3 regions of the Pseudarthrobacter oxydans genome follow, and region 3 is predicted to be linked to each of the others. Evidence: riboswitches for the same ligand, from Rfam matches in the RefSeq annotation. Region 3 holds a riboswitch; each other region holds the start of a gene.
The links. Region 3 has a riboswitch for S-adenosylmethionine ahead of SMD14_RS06900 (homoserine O-acetyltransferase). Riboswitches for the same ligand answer to the same signal wherever they lie in the genome.
Positions count from the first base shown of each region.

Region 1: another riboswitch for S-adenosylmethionine. It lies ahead of SMD14_RS18860 (DUF1737 domain-containing protein); the one in region 3 lies ahead of SMD14_RS06900 (homoserine O-acetyltransferase).
Region 2: another riboswitch for S-adenosylmethionine. It lies ahead of SMD14_RS12870 (aminotransferase class V-fold PLP-dependent enzyme); the one in region 3 lies ahead of SMD14_RS06900 (homoserine O-acetyltransferase).

Region 1 is NZ_CP139438.1:4,125,696-4,132,699, reverse strand. Features, by position in the region: partial or broken gene SMD14_RS18880 (DUF222 domain-containing protein) at 1-134, opposite strand, end outside; gene SMD14_RS18875 (DUF1905 domain-containing protein) at 320-622, shown strand; gene SMD14_RS18870 (O-succinylhomoserine sulfhydrylase) at 654-1,862, opposite strand; gene SMD14_RS18865 (rhodanese-like domain-containing protein) at 1,863-2,273, opposite strand; gene SMD14_RS18860 (DUF1737 domain-containing protein) at 2,270-2,548, opposite strand; SAM riboswitch class IV at 2,561-2,675, opposite strand; gene SMD14_RS18855 (hypothetical protein) at 2,960-3,214, opposite strand; gene SMD14_RS18850 (TetR/AcrR family transcriptional regulator C-terminal domain-containing protein) at 3,480-4,190, shown strand; gene SMD14_RS18845 (pyridoxamine 5'-phosphate oxidase family protein) at 4,218-4,682, opposite strand; gene SMD14_RS18840 (aminodeoxychorismate lyase) at 4,749-5,678, opposite strand; gene cls (cardiolipin synthase) at 5,810-7,004, shown strand, end outside.
Region 2 is NZ_CP139438.1:2,849,082-2,856,085, forward strand. Features, by position in the region: gene SMD14_RS12860 (ribosome small subunit-dependent GTPase A) at 1-759, shown strand, start outside; gene hisN (histidinol-phosphatase) at 808-1,620, shown strand; SAM riboswitch class IV at 1,780-1,893, shown strand; gene SMD14_RS12870 (aminotransferase class V-fold PLP-dependent enzyme) at 1,929-3,371, shown strand; gene SMD14_RS12875 (class I SAM-dependent methyltransferase) at 3,466-4,224, shown strand; gene SMD14_RS12880 (metal-dependent transcriptional regulator) at 4,289-5,017, shown strand; gene SMD14_RS12885 (CrcB family protein) at 5,014-5,439, shown strand; gene SMD14_RS12890 (CrcB family protein) at 5,436-5,837, shown strand; gene SMD14_RS12895 (hypothetical protein) at 5,905-6,273, shown strand; gene SMD14_RS12900 (hypothetical protein) at 6,366-6,500, shown strand; gene SMD14_RS12905 (S1C family serine protease) at 6,503-7,004, opposite strand, start outside.
Region 3 is NZ_CP139438.1:1,527,323-1,534,326, reverse strand. Features, by position in the region: gene mmsB (3-hydroxyisobutyrate dehydrogenase) at 1-727, opposite strand, end outside; gene SMD14_RS06915 (LysR family transcriptional regulator) at 842-1,765, shown strand; gene SMD14_RS06910 (zinc-dependent alcohol dehydrogenase family protein) at 1,804-2,922, opposite strand; gene SMD14_RS06905 (MFS transporter) at 3,021-4,403, opposite strand; gene SMD14_RS06900 (homoserine O-acetyltransferase) at 4,584-5,699, opposite strand; SAM riboswitch class IV at 5,712-5,827, opposite strand; gene SMD14_RS06895 (bifunctional o-acetylhomoserine/o-acetylserine sulfhydrylase) at 5,926-7,004, opposite strand, start outside.

The DNA.
Region 1 (7,004 bases), 1.8 Mb from region 3:
CCGCCACGGCCACGGCGACCGGAAGCGGCGGGCCCGCCCGCGGCAAGGCCTCCGCCAGCCAGCGCAGCCATAAACGCCGCGACAGAAGCGTCAACCGCTTCCTCCCCCTGCACCACCGCCGCGTTCGATTCCATACCCCCATCATCGCGAGGGGGTCCGACATTATTAGGCCCTACGACGGCCTTCCGGAAAGTACTCTTGAAGTTTTTTGTGCCACCTGTTCGAGGAAGCGGTGCCCTCGCCTTCCGGGACAAAAGACGCCGGCCGCAAGTGCGGCAAGCTGTGGCGTCCTGCCAACGTCCCGTGCCATACTCAGCGCGTGGCGGCGTCGTATTCCTTCAAAGCAGGCCTGTGGCGCTATCCCGGGGAAGCCGGTTGGCATTTCCTGACCCTGCCGGCGGACGTCGCGGACGATATCCGCGCGCGCAGTTCCGGCCACAGCAAAGCTTTCGGTTCGGTCAAAGTGGCGGCGGAGATTGCCGGCCACGCGTGGCAAACCTCGCTCTTCGCGGATACCAGGACCGGCACATACCTCTTGCCCGTCAAGAAGGACATCAGGGCCAAGGCCGAGATTAGCGACGGCGACGAAGTGGCCGTCCGCCTTTCCCTGCAGAATCCTTGAGGCCATGGCCCCGGGTGCCGCGGCCGGAGCGCTAGATCTGCTTAAGTGCCTGCTCCAGGTCGCCAATCAGGTCGTCCACGTCCTCCAGCCCCACCGAAAGCCGCACCACGCCGTCGCTCAGCCCAATGGCGGCCCGGCCCTCGGGTCCCATCGCGCGGTGCGTGGTGGTGGCCGGGTGGGTGATGAGCGACTTGGCATCGCCAAGGTTGTTGGAGATGTCGATGATCCGCAGGCCGTCCAGCAGCGCAAACGCCGCGTCCTTGCCCGAGCGGCCGCCGGAGGGGGCGAGTTCCAAGGTGAGGACAGTGCCGCCGGCGCTCATCTGCTTTACGGCCAGCTCGTACTGCGGGTGCGATTTCAGGAGCGGGTACTTCACCCAGCTGACGGCAGGCTGTTCCTCCAGCCATTCCGCGAGGCGCAGGGCTGACGCCGAGGAGTGGTTGACGCGCAGCGCCATGGTCTCGAGGCCCTTGGTCAGGACCCAGGCGTTGAACGCGGACAGTGCTGGTCCGGTGTGGCGCATGAGCTGCTTCACCGGCCCGTCAATGAACTCCTTGGTACCCAGGATGGCGCCACCAAGCACCCGGCCCTGGCCGTCGATGTGCTTGGTGCCCGAGTAGACAATCACATCGGCGCCGAACTGCCCGCACCGCTGCAGCAGGGGGGTGGCAAAAACGTTGTCGACGACGACGGTCGCCCCGGCAGCGTGCGCCAGGTCGCTGACCGCAGCAATGTCCACGATCTCCTGCATGGGATTGGACGGCGATTCGAAGAAGACGGCGGTGGTGGGCTCGGAGAGCGCTTCACGCCACTGCTCCAGGTCAGGGCCGTCCACGAAGACGGTCTCCACGCCCCAGCGCGGCAGGATTTCGTTCAGGATCACAAAGCACGAGCCGAAGAGTGAGCGGGCGGCAACCACCCGGTCCCCGGCCGCCAGCAGCGCACCCAGGGCGGTGAAAACCGCGGACATGCCGGACGCCGTCGCGAAGCACGCCTCGGTCCCCTCAAGCAGGCGGAGCCGTTCCTGGAACGTGGCCACGGACGGGTTGCCGTAGCGCGAGTAGACAAAGCGTTCGTCCTCGCCCGTAAAGGCCCGCTCAGCAGCAGCGGCGGATTCGTACACGAAACCGGAGTTCAGGAAGACAGCCTCGCTGGTCTCCTGGAAGTTGGTGCGGTCCAGCCCGCCGCGGACGGCCTGGGTGTCGGGGCTCCAGCCGGCGGCGTCTTCGTTGAAGGTCACTTAGTTCTTTCCCAGGTTGGTCGGCAGGCCGCGGTTCTTCCAGCCGTTGACGGTACGTTCTCCATAACGGTCCGGTTCACCCTCAAAGCCCTCCAGGACGTTGTAGGAGGTGAAGCCGGCCTGCGTGGCGGCGATAGCGGCCGCGATGGAACGCTGGCCGGAACGGCACAGGAACACCAGTTCGGTTGACTTGTCCTCGGGCGCCTGTTGGCTAAGGTCGGTGATGAAGTCGGGGTTGGGGATTCCGCCCGGGAAGGTCCACTGGATGAACAGCGGATCGTTCTCGGTGGCCTTGGTGTCGGGAATGCCGATGTGGGCCCATTCGCCCTCCGTGCGCACATCCACCAGGATGGCGCCCTGCTCAAGTTTTTCCCAGGCCTCCTGCGGGGTCAGGTCTCCGGCGTAGCTCATGCGTGGCCCTCGCCGCCGAAGTCAAGGTCATCGCCGGAGGACTCGAGGTCGTCAACGGCATCTGCCACGGCAGCGTCCGCGGAAGCGATGGCTGCCGGCAGGACTACCGCCTGCGCCACGATCACACTGCTGCCGTTGAAGGTTGCCGCCGGGCTGCCATGGAGGACATAGCCTTCCGCCAGCGCGGCGGAGATCCGCTCGCAAAAGGCGCGGTCATCCGGCCCGCTGATGAGGCGGTACGACAGTTTCTCTTCAGGGGCAGGTGCGTCAGACACGACGATCTCCTTCTCTCACGCTTGCAGCTCGAATGGGTCGATATGCCGAGTGTTCACCTGAGGCACCCCGCCGCGAAAGGAGGGTTGCCGACCGGCCAGTCAGGGCTTGGCGCCGGTACTCATTACTCCCCAAAAACGTAACACTTGCCGCCCGCGGCCGCACCGCCGTCGTCGTCATGTTGCGTAACTGAAGTAGGCCGGGCGCCGCAGTGGAGCCCAGTGCCGTCCGGCACCTTCACCTAAAGTACGACGGCGGCTCCTCCTTGGGTGTCCGGGGGTGGGACCCGCGGGAGCGGCAGGATCAATTGATGCAGTAGCAGGGAGCGCGCCTAAGCGCGCTTAAAGAGGAACGGCGTGGACCCTGTGCCCCCAGGCACGTGGTCCACGCCGTATTCGTTTTGATGCCGTTGCTTAGACGAGGCCCGGGTAGCTTGCCAGGATGTAGTCGGCAGCGGCGGGGCCTTTCATGCGCAGCCCCTTGCGGCCGTGCCTGATGCGGCAATTCATGGCTATCCAGAAATTGGACTCCAGGCCGGGCTTCTGCTGGTTGATGAAGCACCAGCTGGTGTACAGGCCGTAAAGGCGGTCACGGTCGAGGGTGGCGTCCGAGGCCTGGTCAATGTAGGTGGCTTCTTTTAGAAAGAGATCGAACTGCGAATGCGCCATGACGGCTTCCCTTCGCTAAGTGCGGTGGTGCCGCCGTTCGGCTACAGCAGCGAACCTCAATGCCGTGCACGGGGCATGGAGTGTTGATGAAGCCCGCGGAAATCAAGAACTAGTTGAAACCGGGGGCTACTAGTTGAAACCAGGGGCTACAGGGCGGTGTCACTGCCGCATCTACAATGTAGACTTTACTCGTAGACAACGGATTCGGCAAGCGAATGGATTACCTATCCGGGTAAAGGGCTTGCCGCCTTCCAGGACGGAAATCATGGCTTCCCCGAAAGTCCAGTCCCCCACCGGGCCGGCCCAAAAGCAAAAGCTGAGCAGGGAGCTGGTGCTGACCAAGGCGCTCGAAGTTGTTGACGCGGAAGGCTTGGAGGCGCTGACCATGCGCCGCCTTGGCCAGGAACTGGGCCGGGATCCGATGAGCCTCTACCGCTATGCGGAGAACCGCGCCGCGCTGCTGGACGGCGTCACCGAACTGGTGCTTAACGAACTCACCATCCACCCCGACGATCCCGATTGGAAAGCCCAGCTGCGCCGCATCGCACACGACCTTCGGAGCCTTGCGCTCCAGCACCCCAATGTGGTGCCGCTGCTCGTGACCAGGCCGCTCTCCACCCCGCTGGGGCTGCGGCCGCTGGGCACGCTGCGTCCCCTCGAGCAGATCCTGTCCCTGCTGATTGGGGCAGGGTTCAGCCCGTCGGACGCCCTCCACGTCTACCGCGCCTACTACGGCTTCCTCTACGGCCACATCCTGAACGAGCTGCAGGAATTCGTTGTGGACCCGGAGGAAAACGAAGTGCTGCTGCGGCTGGGACTGCACCGGTTGCCTGCCAAGGAGTTCCCGCGGCTGCGTGCGCTGGCCCCCGCCCTGGCGGACTACGAAGGATCCGCGGAACTTGACCAGGGGCTAAGCATCCTGCTCTCCGGCCTTGAAGCCCAACTGTCCCTTCAGGACGCAGAGCCAACCGGCTAGCCTGGCCGGACAGGCATTCCGGCCGGGTTATTCGAAAGAGGCCCGCCGCTTGTCCTGCTGCCGCGTGGCCCAGACGTCCGGCCGGTTCACCTTGAAACGGCGGCCGGTCAAAGCACGGGCTGTCAGCCGGATGTAGTTTGCCTTTTCTCCCGGCTGCCATGGCTCCAGCCCCAGGCTGTCCACGGCGTCCTTGTCCGCCTGGTCCTCGATGATCGCCGTATCGCCGCGCAGCACCACGCTCCAGGCCTCTTCGGTATGGGGATCGTAGCCGTCGATCTCCAGGGCGGCAGGCCTCTCTGTCAGGGCACTCCACAGCTTGGTGACGCCGGCCGTACGGAACGCGATGCTGCGGCGGTGCACCACGTAGTTGATTGGAAAGATCTCGGGGTGGCCGTCAACCACCAGTGCAAGGCGGCCGACAGTGTCATTGGCCAGGAGTTCCCAGCATTCGTCAAAGGTCAGGTTGTCATTCGGCTGCGTCTGCGAGTCCATGAACCAAACCTTACGGCCACTGCCCCCGCCGAACCTAGAGCGCAAAGGCCGGAATCACAGGACCGTTTACTGGATGCCCGCGAACAACTCGTTCAGTTCGGCGGTCAGCTCCTTCTGGACGGAGGGCGTGCCGATTTCCTTGCCGTCGATCCGGTTGACCGGCGCCAGCAAACGGACGCTGGAGATCAGCCACACCGCGTCGGCATCCAGCAGGTCCTGCGGCTCAAGCGGGCCGTAGCCCAGTTCCCAGCCCGCAGCCTTCGCCGCGGTGAACAGCGCGCCCTGCGACGTGCCCGGCAGGATGCCGCTGTCCAGCTGGGGCGTGATGAGGCGCTTGACGGAAGTGCCGTCGTCGGACGTTCCTGCGTGGGCCAGCAGCACGGTGGAGGTGGGCCCTTCCAGTACCCGGCCGTCGGAGGAGATGAAGATGACGTCGTCCGCGCCCTGTTTATGGGCATGGCGCAAAGCGGCCATGTTGACGGCGTAGGACAGCGTCTTCGCGCCGAGCAGCAGCCAGGGGGCGCGCTCGGCGGCGTCGCTGTCGTAGCCCCGGTCAAGGAGGATGACGTCGATTCCCGTCTCCCGCTGGCGGCGCGCCAACGCCCCCGTGGGGGACACCTGGACCCAGGCGGTGGGCGCGGCGGCTCCCTCCACACCGCGGGTCACCACCAGTTTGACCACGAGTTCGTCCTCGGCGGCGGAGGCAGGCGGATACTCGGACCGGTACTCGCTCAGTGCAGTCCCGATGGCCCTGCGCCACTCGTCCTCCGGCGGGATAACCAGGTCAAGGGCGTCCGCGGAGCGGGCCAGGCGGTCCAGGTGGGCCTGGACCTTCCGCACGTTGCCGCCTACCGCCAGCATGGTTTCGAAGATCCCGTCCCCGCGGGTGGCGCCCTGGTCCGTGACCAGGAGCTGGGGCTTGGAGGCATCGGCGAGCCGGCCGTCCGGGAACGCGGGGTCGAGGAAAACGAGAACCACGGAAGCTGGAGAGGTCATGGCTCCAGCTTAGTGCGGCGCCGCACGGATAAGCTGGGCAGAGTGCCCTGGCTGGAAACGGTCCGCCGGGAGCCCATCCTCCGGGGGTTTATTTCGTGTTGTGGCCATTCTCGCTTGCCGGCACCGCGCCAATGTGGGTGGTGGTGCTGCTGGGCGTCGCCGACCTCCTGATCAGGGTGCTGGCTGTGGGCATCATTCCGGGCAACAGGCGTCCCACCACGGCGATGGCGTGGCTGCTGGGCATTTTCTTTGTGCCGTTCGTGGGCATCCTGCTGTTCCTGCTGTTCGGCAACTTCAAGCTGTCCAGCCGCCGGCGGGCGCAGCAGCAGCGGGTCAACGACCGGGTGCGGGCCGGGATCTCTTCGCTTTCCGACGTCGAAAGCGACTACCCCGGACCGGAGTGGGTGAAGTCCGCCGCGGAACTGAACCGTCGGCTCGGGTCCCTGCCCATGGTGGACGGCAACTCCGTTGACCTGATTCCCGGCTATCCGGACTCGATCCTGCAGATGACGGAGGCCGTGCGCAAGGCGAAAGAGTTTATCAACGCCGAGTTCTACATCATGAGCACGGACCACATCACCGACGACCTCCTCACCGCGCTGGAGGAGGCAGCCGAGCGCGGCGTCGAAGTCCGCGTGCTGTTCGACCACATCGGGACCCTGCGGGTCCAGGGCTACCGGAAGCTCCTGAAGCGGCTCCGCGCGGGCAAGATCCAGTGGAAGCGCATGCTTCCGCTCCTGCCCATCCATGGCCAGTGGCGCAGGCCTGACCTGCGGAATCACCGCAAAATCATGGTGATCGACGGCGAGGTTGCCTTCACCGGCTCGCAGAACCTGATCGAGCCCTCCTACAACAACCCCCGGCACCGCAAGGCGGGCCGCGAATGGGTGGAGCTCATGGCGCGCCTGCACGGGCCCATTGTGACCACATTGAATGTCGTCTTTGCCACCGACTGGCTCAGCGAAACCGACGAATCCCTGGAGCACCAGCTGCAGCTCCCGTCCAACCCGCACCCCGGGAACGTGACGGCACAGGTGGTGCCGAGCGGCCCGGGGTTCATCACCGAGAACAACCTGCGGCTTTTCAACACGCTCATCTACTCCGCCCAGCACCGGATATCGATCTGCAGCCCGTACTTCGTCCCGGATGATTCCCTGCTCTACGCCATCACCACCGCTGCCCAGCGCGGTGTGGACGTGGAGCTGTTCGTCTCCGAGAAGGGCGACCAGTTCCTGGTCCACCACGCCCAGCGGTCCTATTACGAGGCCCTGCTGGAGGCCGGCGTCCGGATCTACTTGTACAAGGCCCCGTTCGTGCTCCACGCCA
Region 2 (7,004 bases), 1.3 Mb from region 3:
GCCGTGGTGGCCAATGCGGACCAACTGGTCATTGTGGTGGCCGCTGCCAACCCCGAGCCACGGACTGGCTTCATCGACCGCGCCCTGGTGGCCGCCTACGACGCCGGTATCGAGCCGATCCTGCTGGTCACCAAGGCGGACATCAAGGATCCTGCGGAGCTGCTGGCCAACTACACCCACCTGGACTTCCCCGTGATCATCAGCCGGACGGCGGATGCGCAGGCCTCGGGCGTGGATGCCCGCTCCGACGACGGGCTCTCCGCCCGCCTGGACAGGGCCGCCGTCGCGGAGCTCCGGACCCACCTCGGCGGGAAAGTGACCGTGATGCTGGGGCATTCCGGCGTGGGCAAGTCAACCATGGTGAATGCGCTGACCGGGGCCGAACGGGCCACCGGAGGGGTGAACGCGGTGACCGGCCGGGGCAGGCACACGTCGTCGTCCGCCCTCGCCCTGCGCCTCGCTGACGCGCCGTCCGGCAGCTGGATCATCGACACCCCCGGCATCCGCTCCTTCGGCCTGGCCCACGTGGACCCGGACCGGATCCTGCGCTCCTTCCCGGACCTCTCTCCCGGCACGGATGACTGCGAGCGCGGCTGCAAGCACACAGCCACCGCCGTGGACTGTGGGCTGGACGCGTGGGTAGCGGGAGGCCATGCCGGACCCACCGGTTCAGCAAGGCTGGCCTCCCTGCGGCGGCTCCTGGGGACGGACCCCCGAATGGAAGCCCAGGAGGCCAAGGAGCTGGGCAGCGTTAACTGACGGGGCCCGGTTCCCGGCAGAACGGCGCGCAGACGGTAGTTTGGAACCATGATCCAACCCGCTTCGAGCTACAACGATGACCTGCGCCTGGCCCACGTCCTGGCCGACTCAGTGGACGACCAGACAATGAGCCGCTTCAAGGCGCTGGACCTCCACATCGAGACCAAGCCGGACCTGACGCCCGTCACCGATGCCGACAAGGCGGCCGAGGAGGCCATCCGCGGCCAGCTCTCCCGTTCCCGTCCGCGCGATGCCGTACTCGGCGAGGAGTTTGGCAGCACCGGCCATGGTGCGCGGCGGTGGATCATCGATCCCATCGACGGCACCAAGAATTTCGTCCGCGGCGTTCCGGTGTGGGCCACCCTGATCGCCCTCGTGGACGAAGGCGAGCCGGTGGTGGGCGTGGTGAGCGCCCCTGCACTGGGCAAGCGCTGGTGGGCGGCCAAGGGCATGGGCGCCTATATGGGACGTTCCCTGGCAGCCGCAACCCGCCTCCGCGTGTCCAACGTGTCCAAACTGTCCGACGCTTCCCTGTCATATTCGAGCCTTGGCGGCTGGAAGGAGCGCGGTAACCTCAACGAATTCCTGGGCCTCACGGAGGACGTGTGGCGTACCAGGGCATTCGGGGACTTCTGGTCGTACTGCATGGTGGCGGAAGGCTCGGTGGATATCGCCTGCGAGCCCGAGCTCAACCTCTACGACATGGCCGCCCTGGTGCCCATCGTGGTTGAAGCGGGCGGCCGGTTCACATCGCTGGAAGGTGAGGACGGCCCGTTCGGCGGCAACGCACTGGCCACGAATTCCATCCTTCACTCGGAGGTGCTGCGCCGGTTGAACCCGGACCTGGACGACCTCCTCTGACCCTCCTCTTCCGAATAATCAACGGCGGGCACCTCCGAAAGGAGGCGCCCGCCGTCGTTATCTTCGGCAAAAGCGGACCTTTTCAACTGCGCGTAACAAAGGCCTTAACATTCCAGCCGGCTTTTAGCCTGCGCGGGCTATGTCCTACGCTCTTAACCAGGTCACGAGTGCCAGCGCTAAACCCCGGTTTGCTGGCCGGCAACCCTCCATTCGCGGTGGGGTGCCCCGGGTGACGACCAGGCCGGTCCGGAACGGATGCGGCAAGCGCGGATTCCCCCAGCGGAGTCCTGTTTCAAAGTGAGGTCTCTGTGACAACAGCCACCGTCTCCCCCAACGCCGCAATCCAGCCTGACGCCGCAGCACAACCCGGACAGGACGCCCTCTTCGACCAGCGCCACGCCGCAGCCGGCCGTCCCCTGGCGGCAGTCACGGGCGCCGAAATCCAGGCTCCCCTGATCCATGGCGGGCACGTCCGGTACGCGAACCTGGACTATGGCGCGTCCGCGCCGGCGCTTTCCGTGGTGTCCGCCTACCTCAACGAAATCCTGCCGTTCTACGCGAGCGTGCACCGCGGAGCCGGCTACGCCTCCCAGATCAGCACCTCGGTCTACGAGAATGCCCGTGCCATCGTCCGGGAGTTCGTGGGCGGCCGCCCGGACGATTCCGTGATCTTCACCCGGAACACCACCGACTCCCTCAACCTGCTGGCCGGCTGCCTGCCCGTCACGAACGGCCGGGCTGACGGCGACGTCCTGTACCTCGACATTGAGCACCACGCCAACCTGCTGCCATGGCAGGGTGTCCCCCACCGCAGCATCGTGGCGGACGACACCATCGCAGGAACCATTGAGGCCGTGCGTGCCGAACTGCAGCACGGCGGGGTAAGCCTGCTCGCCGTCACCGGCGCGTCGAACGTCACGGGCGAGATCCTTCCCGTTCGCGCCCTCGCCGCACTCGCCCACGAGCACGGCGCACGGATCGTGGTGGACGCGGCCCAGCTGGCGCCGCACCGCCGCATCGACATCACCGCTGACGACGTCGACTACATTGCCTTCTCGGGGCACAAGCTTTACGCGCCTTTTGGCGCCGGTGTGCTGGTGGGCCGGCCGGACTGGCTCGACGCCGGAACACCGCACCTTGCCGGCGGCGGCGCCGTCAAGGAGGCAAGGCTCGACGGCGTCAGCTGGGCAACGGGCCCGGCCCGCCATGAGGGCGGATCACCGAACGTGCTGGGAGCGGCCACCCTGGCCCGCGCAACGCAGGTCATCGCGGAACTGGACCAGGACCGCTGGCATGCCCATGAATCGGCCATCCGCTCCTACCTGGTGGAGGGCCTGCAGGGAATCGACGGCGTGACCGTCCACCAGATCTTTCAGGACACCAACCCGGATACGGACACCATCGGCGTGGTCAACTTCTCGGTCGAAGGCTACGACGCCGGACTGGTGGCGGCGTACCTGTCGGCAGAGCATGGCGTGGGCCTGCGTGACGGCCGCTTCTGCGCCCACCCGCTGCTGAAGCGGCTGGGGCTGCCGTCCGGATCCCTCCGTGCCAGCTTCGGCGTGGGATCCCGGCTTGACGATGCCGAGCGTCTGCTGGCAGGCATCCGGGACCTGCGGACCAAGGGGCTCGGCTGGGACTACGTGGTGGACGCGGGCCGCTGGGTTCCCGCCAACGACAACCGCACCTACCCCCACTGGGCGCCCAACACCCCGGGAACGGCCGGCGCCGCCCCCTGCATCGACGACTGACCTGCGACTCGACCGGCGGCGTGCGCTCAGCCACGCCCGGGCGGGTACGGTAAATTCGGAAGGTAGCAACGAGACCCGACGAAGGAGGCCACGCGTGGCACGGGGTGGCCCCAGGCTGGATCACAGCCGGCGGCGGGAGCTGGGCCAGAGCTTCCAGGATGGCGGCAAACACTACCAGCAGGTGCGGCCCGGGTATCCCGCTGAGACAGCACAGTGGCTGGTACCTCCGGGCGCCCGGGACGCGCTCGACGTTGGTGCCGGCACGGGCAAGTTCACTGAACTGCTGCTGGGGCTGGTGCCGTCCGTCACGGCGGTGGACCCCTCAGCCGACATGCTCGGACAGCTGGCGGAACATTATCCCGGCGCCGCGGCTGTCCTGGGCACCGCGGAGGCCACCGGCCTGCCTGACTCAGCGTTCGACGTCGTCACCGTGGCGCAGGCCTGGCACTGGTGCGATGCGCTGAGGGCAAGCACGGAACTGGCCCGCGTCCTCCGCCCCGGGGGAACGCTTGGCCTGGTGTGGAACCAGCTGGACACGTCCGTCCCCTGGGTCCACCGGCTCTCGAGGATCATGCATGCCGGGGACGTCTACAAACCCGGTTTCCGGCCGCTGGTGGGGCCTGAGTTCGAGGGCTTGGAGGACCACCTGACGCACTGGCAGGACTCCGTCACCACCACCGACCTGATGGAGCTGACAAAGTCGCGCAGCTACTACCTCCGTGCGGGTGAGGCCACCCGGGCGAAGGTACTGGCGAACCTCGACTGGTACCTGCATGAGCACCTCGGACATGCGCCGGACGAAGACCTGGAGTTGCCATACCTCACCCTGGCCTGGCGGGCGGTGAGGGCATGAGTGCCCGCCACCGCCGGCCCCGCCGGTCCCCGCATGGCGGCGGCGAGCCGGTAGGCTTGATCCCGTGAAGACCAGCGCGCCCTCCTCCTCCATCGAGGACTACGTCAAGGTCATCTACTCTTTCACCGAATGGCAGGACAAGCCCATCACGTCCTCCCAGCTGGCGCAGCGCCTTGGCGTGGCCAATTCCTCCGTATCGGAAATGGTCCGCAAGCTGAAGGACCAGGGCCTGGTGGACCACAAACCGTACAGTGCCATCAGGCTCACGGACGCCGGTCTCCGGCTTGCCCTTTCCATGGTGCGGCGCCACCGGCTGATCGAGACGTACCTCGTCCAGCAGCTGGGGTACAGCTGGGACGAGGTGCACGACGAAGCCGAACTGCTGGAGCATGCCGTCTCGGACACCTTCATAGAACGGATGGCAGCCAAGCTGGGCAACCCGCAGCGGGATCCGCACGGCGATCCGATCCCCACCGCCGATGGCAAAGTGTTCATGCCCCGCGCGCACCTCATGGGTGAACTTGATGAGGGCCATACCGGCCGGATTACCCGGATCAGCGACGACAACCCGGAACTGCTCCGCTACCTCGCCGCCGAGGAGATAGACCTCGACGCCGAAGTTGAGGTGGTGGGCCGCCGGCCCTTCGGCGGCGCCCTGGTGGTGCGGATCAGCAATTCGGGCCGCGAACGGAACTACGACCTCGCTGACGAGGTTACGTCGGCGCTGTGGGTGCACAGCGACCACCCCCACCCCGGCTGCCTCCTCGGGGACGCTGACTTGCCCAGGGTGTGAGCCGGCTGAAGACTTCCGGCGTAGGGCTGCGCGCCTGGCTTGCGGTGGCGGCCGGCGCCCTGATCGGCACCGAGCTGCGGTACGGCCTGGCTGTTGCGTTTCCTGAACTGCCCGGCGCCTTTCCTTGGACCACCCTGGGCATCAACGTGGCCGGCAGCTTTGTCCTGGCCGCCCTGACCACCATGTGGATGGCCCGGCCGCAGACTGCCTTCTGGCTGCGGGCCGGGCTGGGGCCTGGCCTGCTGGGCTCCTTCACAACATTCTCGGCCGTGGTCTTTTCCGTGGACCAACTGGCCCGGGCCGGGCAGCATGGTGTGTGGTTCGCCTACCTCGCACTGTCGCTGCTCCTTGGACTTGCGGCCGCCGGCGTGGGGTGGCGGGCCGGGAAATTGGTTGGCCGGCGCCCCGGGGTCCGCCGGTGATCGCGGCGGTCATGGTAGGAATATTCGGCGTGGCAGGCGCCCTTCTCCGCTTCGGCGTGGACAGCTGGTTTGCGCATCACAGTTCCATCCGCAGTACACGCGCCACAGGCAGCGCAGAGAGGCTGCACTGGCCCTGGGCCACGCTGCTGGTGAACGTGGCAGGCAGCTTCGTCATCGGAGCAGCGCACGGCTCCACTGCGGCGCTGGGGCTTGGCGCCGAGTGGCAGGCCGGCCTGGCTACGGGCCTGGCCGGAGGGCTGACCACCTTCAGTTCGTGGACCACCGCAACGGTGCGGCTGCTCAGCGAGGAACGATTCAGCGCTGCCGCAGTGAATCTTGCGGCCAACCTGGTCCTGGGTTTTGGCGCGGCAGCTGCCGGGATCGCCCTGGTGTCCTAGCGTTTGCTGCCTTGTCAGCTGTGGTGACGGCGCGCTGATTTGGCGGGCTCCCGTATCGTGGATGGTGATGATTAGCAGACGTGACGCGGCCATTGCCCTTGATGTACCCATGGAGATGGCACAGCGCCATGGCCTTCCGAAGTGGATGACCGAGGCCGAGCTGGGTGAAATCCTGGACAACCCGCCGCCTTGGCTGGTCCAGTCCCGCGCAAACCGCACCGGCAAACGCCCTGTGTGGGTCCATCTGGAATGCGCAGTCTGCGGTTACGAGGAAGCCGCGCGCCCCAAGAAATGGTGGCCGGACTTCACCTACGTGGTGTGCGGGCACCACGATTCCGGAGAGGTTCCCCGCACGCGTGAGGGGTACGTCCGCAGCGAGTTCGACGGCGTCGGGACACGTTTTGTGGGCATCGCCGACGTACCTGTTCCGGACTGATTTCGTGTCGATCCAGGCCATTACATTCGGGGCTGAATAGGCGTAACTTACGAAGTGGGACGCAGCCCGTCCCCTGCTGTAAGGAGCACGCCATGCCGGACAAAACACCCCACCAGAACCTGGCAAAGAAGCCGGTCAAGACCATCAAGGAAAAACGCGCCGAGAAGAAGGCGAAGAACCCTGAGGGCGCCCAGGACCCGGTGGCGCACTTGAAGAAGCGCCGGTAGCCTTACTGGCCGTTTGCCTGCATCTCGTCGGGTACGGCAACGAGGTCCTCATCCCTGCCGTGCCTCAGCACCCTGATCTGCAGCGGCTTGCCGATTGCATCGGCGAACAGCAGTTTCTGCAGGCTTTCAGCGTTGCTGACGGCACGGCTTCCGGCTGTAAGGATGATGTCGCCGGCCTGTAGTCCCGCGCGTTCTGCAGGCGATCCGGCCAGCACCTCCACCACCCTGAGCCCCTCCCGCTGGCCCGTCCTGATCACCGCACTGGCGTTTAGCCGAATGGGGGTGCTGACCACTCCGAGGTAGGCCCGCCTGACCCGGCCATCTTTCAGCAGGGCTGCGATGATCCGCCGTGTCGTGGTGTTGATGGGCACGGCGAGGCCAAGCCCGGCGCCGGCCACTGCGGTGTTGATGCCCACGATCCTGCCGTGCGCGTCTGCCAGGGCGCCGCCGGAACTGCCTGGGTTGAGGGCCGCGTCGGTCTGGATGACGTCCTCGATCACCCGC
Region 3 (7,004 bases):
GTTCGGCCGTAAACGTCGGTTCGAAATCGTTGTTGGAGGCCGCGGTGGGGACCACGCCGGGAACGGGGTACCAGGTCCTCAGGGCCCAGCTGTCCCCTGAGGAAACGGAGGCGATGTCCCAGAACACCTTCTTGTCCAGGCCGAGCCGGTCCGCCAGGACGGCTCCCTCGGCCGTGGAGGCCAGGTTGATCAGGAGCATCAGGTTGTTGCAGATCTTGGCCGCCTGGCCGGTGGTGGCTCCCCCGGTAGGGATGATGTTGGCGGCCATCGGTCCGATGTAGGTGGTCGCGTCGGCCACGGCGCCCGGTTCACCGCCCACCATGAAGGTCAGCGTCCCTGCCTTGGCGCCGCTCATCCCGCCCGAAACAGGGGCGTCCACGAAGCGGAAGCCGGCGGCAGCAGCGGCGTCGTGCAGTTCCTTCGCTGCGGCGATGTCGATGGTGGAGGAATCCACCAGCAGTGTGCGGGTGTCGGCATGCGCCAGCACCCCGTCCCCGCCCAGGTAGACAGCCTTGGCGTGCTCGCCCTTCGGAAGCATGGTGAACACCACGTCCGCTCCGGCCACGGCCTCGGCGATGCTCCCTACCGGCTTCACCCCGCCGGCCTCGGCTGCGGCAAGCGCCGCAGGGTTGAGGTCAAACCCCCGAACGTCGTGCCCCGCCTTTGCGAGGTTTCCGGACATGGAACCGCCCATGTTTCCCAACCCGATCCAACCGACAACTGCCATGGCATAAGCTCCTTTGCTGTGCATCCGGCCGAAGGCGGCCGGGAGGTCCGTGTCCACCATCACACCCTGCTACAGTGCAATCAAGGGGAAAAATCACAGATGGTATGTGCACTGATGCACACGAACGAAAGGCACGCGGTGGCGCGGCTTCCAAGTCCGGACGACCTCCTGATTCTCTTGACCGTAGCCCGGCTGGGGCGTTTCAACGCCGTCGCTGAAACGCTGGGCACTACGCACACCACCATCTCGCGCCGGATCCTCGCCCTGGACAAGCAGTTGGGCGGCCGGACCCTGGAGCGCAGCCCGCACGGCTGGGAGCTGACGGAACTCGGGGCTTCGGCCGTCGCCGCGGCGGAAGCCATTGAGGAAACACTGGGGTCGCTGGCCGCCGTCACGGGCCAGGACCGGGATGCCCTGTCCGGCATGGTGCGCATCAGCACCTCCGACGGTTTCGGCGCCGAATTCGTCACGCCAGCGCTGGTCCGGCTCCAGCAGCGGCACCCGATGCTGGATGTGGAGATGCTGAGCGCCACGCGCAAGGTCAGCCAGAACCGCTCCGGTGTGGACCTGGAGGTGGTGGTGGGCCGCACCGACGTAAGCAACGCCCAGGCCATCTTCCTGACCAACTACTTCCTCAGGCTCTACGCCAGCCCCGCCTACGCGGCCGCGCGCGGCCTGCCGGAGACGCCCGACGGCGTGGGGCAGCACGGCTTCGTCTCCTACGTCGAGTCGGCCCTCCAGGTTGCCGAACTGGGCCACCGGTCCTCGCAGCTGCCGATGCCGAAGTCCAGCTTCCAGGCCACGAGTATCTTTGCCCAGGTTGAGGCGGTGCGCCGCGGCGCAGGCATCGGGCTGCTTCCGAACTTCATGGTGGCGCACAACCCGGAGTTCGTTCCGGTGCTCCCCGAAGCGTTCCAGCGCCAGGTCCCCATCTGGGCGGTGGCCCGGCCGGAATCGCTGCGGTCCGCCCGGGTGCAGGCCGTGATCGGTGCACTTCAGCATGAGGTGGCGGAACGCCAGGACCTGCTGGCAGCCTAGGCTGTTGGCAGTCTGGCCTGAAGGCAGCCAGGCCGGCCTCACGCCTGGAAAAGCCGCCTGACCACCTGCCCGGCGGCGAGCGCATCGAGGCCTTCGTTGATCTCCGCCAGTGGCCTGGTGTCGGTGTGCAGCAGCTCAACGGGGAGCCTGCCCTCGCGCCAATACTCGAGGTACAGGGGAATGTCCCGGCCGGGCACGGCGTCGCCCATGTAGGAACCGAGCAGCCGCTTGCCCGCCCCCGCGAACTGGAGCGCGGGTACCGTCAATTCTGCGGTGGGGTGCGGCAGCCCTACGGAGACCACGGCGCCGCCGCGCGTCACGTGCTCCAGGCACGATGCGATGACCCGCGCTGATCCCACGGCTTCGACGGCGGTGTCCACGCCGTCACCGGTGGCTTCGGCAATCAGCCGAGGGGCGTCGTCGGGGGTCCCCACGGCGGTTGCGCCGCATTTCAGGGCGAGCCCGTGCTTGCCCGCGTTGGGATCGATGGCGATCACGGCGGACGCTCCGGCGAGCGACGCGGCCATGACGGCCGAAAGTCCCACGGCTCCGAGGCCAAAAACAGCCACGGCCTGGCCCGGCTGGACGGCCGCGGTGTTCAGGACAGCTCCCATCCCGGTGAGCACGGCGCAACCGAACATCGCCGCCACGGTGTCCGGGACGTCGTCGGCGATGACCACCACTGACTCCCGCGCCACCACGGCGTAATCGGCGAAAGCCGAAACCCCCAGGTGGTGGTTGATCCGCTCCCCCGCGGGCGTGCGCAGCAGCGCCTCGCCGTGCAAAAGGTCACCGGAGCCGTTGACCTCGGCGGCCCGGTGGCAGAGCGCGGGCCGCCCCGCCCGGCAGGCACGGCAGGCACCGCAGCTGGGGACGAAGACGAGGACCACATGGTCGCCGGGGGAAACGTCCGTGACGCCCTCACCAACCGTGGCAACCCGTCCCACCGCCTCATGCCCCAACGCCATGGGAAGCGGCCTGACGCGGGATCCGTCCACCACGGACAGGTCCGAGTGGCACAGGCTTGAGTAGGTGATGGTGACGCCCAATTCACCGGCCCGGGGCTCGGGCCGGTCGAGGTCCTGCACCACCAGGGGCTGCGCTTCGGCATAGCTGGTGCCAGGAGGAACTGTGGAATAGAGGACTGCTGCTCGCATGGTGTTCCTGACTTTATGTTGGTGGACAGGCAGCTGCCCGGGCCTGCGTGGCCGCAGGTCCGGGCAGTCGGGTTGCTCTGTTTGTCGTTTGGCCGTGCCTACTTCTTGGCGGCGGCCAGAAGGTCGGCGGTGCCCTGGGCGTCGGCGGCGTCGACATCATGAAGCGAGATGCCGCGGGTTTCCTTGAGGAAGTACACGGAAATAGCGGTTACCACGCAGGCGCCCAGCAGGTACAGCGCCACAGGAACGGAGGACTTGAAGCTGCCCAGCAGGGAGCTGGCGATGATCGGCGCGAGCGAGCCGGCCACGATGGAGGTCACCTGGTAGCCCAGGGAAACGCCCGAATACCGCATCCGGGTGGGGAACATTTCCGCCATGATGGATGGCTGGCCGGCGTACATGAGGGCGTGGAACAGCAGGCCGATGGTGATGGCCGCCAGGATAACCATGTCATTGCCGGTGTCCATCATGGGGAACGCGAAGAAGCCCCAGGTTCCGGCGAGGATTGCACCGGCCATGTACACCGGGCGGCGTCCCAGGGCATCGGACATCTTGCCCACCAGCGGGACTGAGCAAAAGTGGATGAAGTGCGCCACCAGGAGGAGGAGCAGGATACGGGAGGTGTCCGTCTGCACAACCACCTTCAGGTAGGTGATGGAGAACGTGACCACAAGGTAGTAGAGGATGTTCTCCGCGAAGCGCAGGCCCATGGCGGTGAAGACGCCGCGCGGGTACCGACGGAAGACTTCGGCAACACCGTAGCCCTTGTTCTCGACCGTGACTTCCTTGCGGGCCTCGAGGAAGATCGGAGCGTCCTGGACCTTGGTGCGGATGTAGTAGCCGATGATCACGATCACTGCGGAGAGCCAGAAGGCTACGCGCCAGCCCCAGCCGAGGAAGGCTTCCTGGGAGAGGGTGGAGGACAGGGTGAACAGCACGGCGGTGGCGAGCAGGTTGCCCATGGGGACAGCGGACTGCGGCCAGCTTGACCAGAAGCCGCGGGACTTGTTCGGGCTGTGCTCGGCGACGAGGAGCACGGCTCCGCCCCATTCGCCGCCCACAGCGAAGCCCTGGACGAAGCGCAGGAACACCAGCAGCGCCGGTGCCCAGTAGCCGATCTGCGCAAAGGTCGGCAGGCAGCCCATGAGGAAGGTGGCAACACCCACCAGGATGATGCTCAGCTGCAGCAACTGCTTGCGGCCGAATTTGTCGCCGAAGTGGCCGAAGACGATGCCGCCGATGGGTCGGGCAACGAAGCCGACGGCGTAGGTGACGAAGGCTGCGATGATGCCGTCCAGCTCGGTTCCGGAGTTGGGGAAGAACATCTTGCCGAACACCAGCGTGGCGGCGGAGGCGTAGAGAAAGAACTCGTACCACTCAACCACGGTGCCGGCCATGGAGGCCGTGACGACTTTCTTCAGGCCTGTGGCCTTGACGTCGGTTTCCTCGGGCCGCCGCGCGGCGGACTTTTCCGTACTCATTGATGAACTCCTTCGGCGTCTTCTTCGACACCACTGGGACAGTCTGTGGCGGAGACGTGTGATTTTGGCCACGAACCGCCGGGTCCCAACGAGTATGGTCCGCCTGAACGCCAAGCTCAACGGCGAATCATGCAGAGGCTATCTGCATAAATGCACAAAAGTGTGCCTGCGAGGGCGGTCTTAGGCCGAGAGGTGCACCCGAAGCTGATGGCCCAGCTGGCCTATTTCCGTCAGGAAGCCGTCATGGCCGATCGGCGCCTCAATGACATGCACGTCCACTTCTCCCGGCAGGGCCGCGGCAAGTTCGCGGGACTGGGACGGGAAATACAGCCGGTCCGAATCCACGGCGGCCACGAAGAACCTGGCGGTGGATCTCGCCAGGGTCTCGGTCAGGGTCCCCCGGTCCCGGCAGATGTCATGGCTCATCAGCGCCTCGGTGAGGGCGATATAGCTGTTTGCGTCGAAGCGCTTCACGAGCTTGCTGCCCTGGTGATCCAGGTAGCTTTCCACCTGGTAACGGCCGCGGGCGGCCAGCGCCTCGCCCTTCAGGGGCGACTCCGGCGCCTGGGGTTCCCGGCCGAAGCGGCCCTCCAGTTCAGCGGCGGACCGGTAGGTGATGTGGGCGATGCGCCGGGCAAGTGCCAGCCCGGCTTCGGGGCAGGGCCCGCCGTAGTAGTCGCCGCCGTTGAAGTGGGGGTCCTGCCGGATGGCCAGGGTCTGGGCCTGCGCAAAGGCGATCTGTTCTGCCGTGCTCGCGGCGCCCACCGAGATGACGGCGCAGCGCTGCACCCTCTCGGGGTAGGTCACGGCCCACTCAAGGGCGCGGGCGCCGCCCATGGATCCGCCCAGGACCGCGAACCAGCTGTTGATGCCCAGCTGGTCAGCCAGCCGGGCCTCCGCCACCGTACTGTCCCGCAGGGTAACCAGGGGGAAGCGGGAGCCCCAGGGGGTTCCATCCGGGGCGGCCGACGACGGCCCCGTGGAGCCGTAGCAGCCGCCCACGATATTGACGGACACCACGAAGAACTTGTCCGTGTCCACGGGAGCGCCGGGACCGGCCAGCTGTTCCCACCAGCCTTCTTCGTCCGTGTCGCCGCGGGTCACGTGGGTGCTGCCGGTCAGGGCGTGCTCGATCAGGATGGCATTGCTGGCATCGGCGTTGAGCGTGCCCCAGGTTTCGTAGGCCAGCGTGACGTCCGGGAGGTATCCCCCGGCTTCAAGTTCCAGCCCCCCAATGGAGGCATAGCGGACAATTCCGTGCTCGGGGACGGTGGTTCGGGTGACGGTAACCGTCATGGCAAGACCTCTTCTACGCGCTTGCCCGCCGTCGAATGACCGGCAGGCCAGGTCTTCACCCGGGGCACCCCACCGCGGAAGGAGGGTTGCCGGCCAGCAAGCCGGGGCTGTCACTGGCACTCATGACCTGGTACGAGTGTACGAAACAGCCCCCGTCTGCTGCCAAGAGTGTGACTGGTTGTGACTTCCCCGGCGTGCCGCCGTCTCGGGTTCTTTGTGCGTCCGGCTAGGCCCCGGTCGCGTCCTTTGCTGCCCGAAAGCCCGCTTCGAGGTCCGCCAGGATGTCATCGATGTGTTCGATTCCCACCGACAACCGGACCAGGCCGGGGGTCACGCCGGCGACGGCCTGCTGCTCCGGGGAAAGCTGGCTGTGGGTGGTCGACGCCGGGTGGATGACAAGGGAGCGGACGTCGCCGATGTTTGCCACGTGGGAGTGCAGCTCCAGCGCGTCAACGAAGCGCTTGCCGGCCTCGGCCCCGCCAGCCAGGTTGAAGGAGACAATCGCGCCCGTGCCCTTGGGCCCGTACTTGCGGCCCCGCTCGTACCACGGGCTGGAGGGCAGCCCCGCGTAGGCGACGGATTCGACGTCGTCCCTTCCTTCCAGCCAGCGCGCCACTTCCGTGGCGTTGGCAACATGGCGTTCCACCCGCAGGCTCAGCGTTTCCAGGCCCTGGGCGATCAGGAACGCGTTGAACGGGGAGACGGCAGAGCCCAGGTCCCGGAGCAGCTGGACGCGGGCCTTGAGGATATAGGACAGGTTGGCGCCCAGGGCACCGTCCTTGCCGAGGTCCCGGGCGTACACCAGCCCGTTGTAGGTGGGGTCCGGGGTGTTGAAGCCCGGGAACCTCGCAGGGTCCTTGCCGAAGTCGAACTTGCCGGAGTCCACGATCACCCCGGCAATTGCGGATCCGTGGCCGCCCAGGTACTTGGTTGCGGAATGGACAACGATGTCCGCTCCCCATTCCAGCGGCCGGATCAGGTACGGGGTGGACAGGGTGTTGTCCACGATCAGGGGCACGCCGGCATCATGGGCGATGCCTGACACGCCCTCGATGTCCAGGACGTCCTGGCGGGGGTTGGACACCACTTCGGCGAAGAAGAGCTTGGTGTTTGGCTGGACCGCGTCACGCCACTGGTCCAGGTTGTCCGGGTCCGCCACGAAGGTCACGGAAATGCCGAACTTCTTCAGGGTGTGTGCGAACAGGTTGTAAGTCCCGCCGTACAGGCTGGGGCTGGCAACGATATGGTCCCCCGCCTCGGCGATATTGAGGACAGCGAAAGTCTCTGCTGCCTGTCCTGAACTCA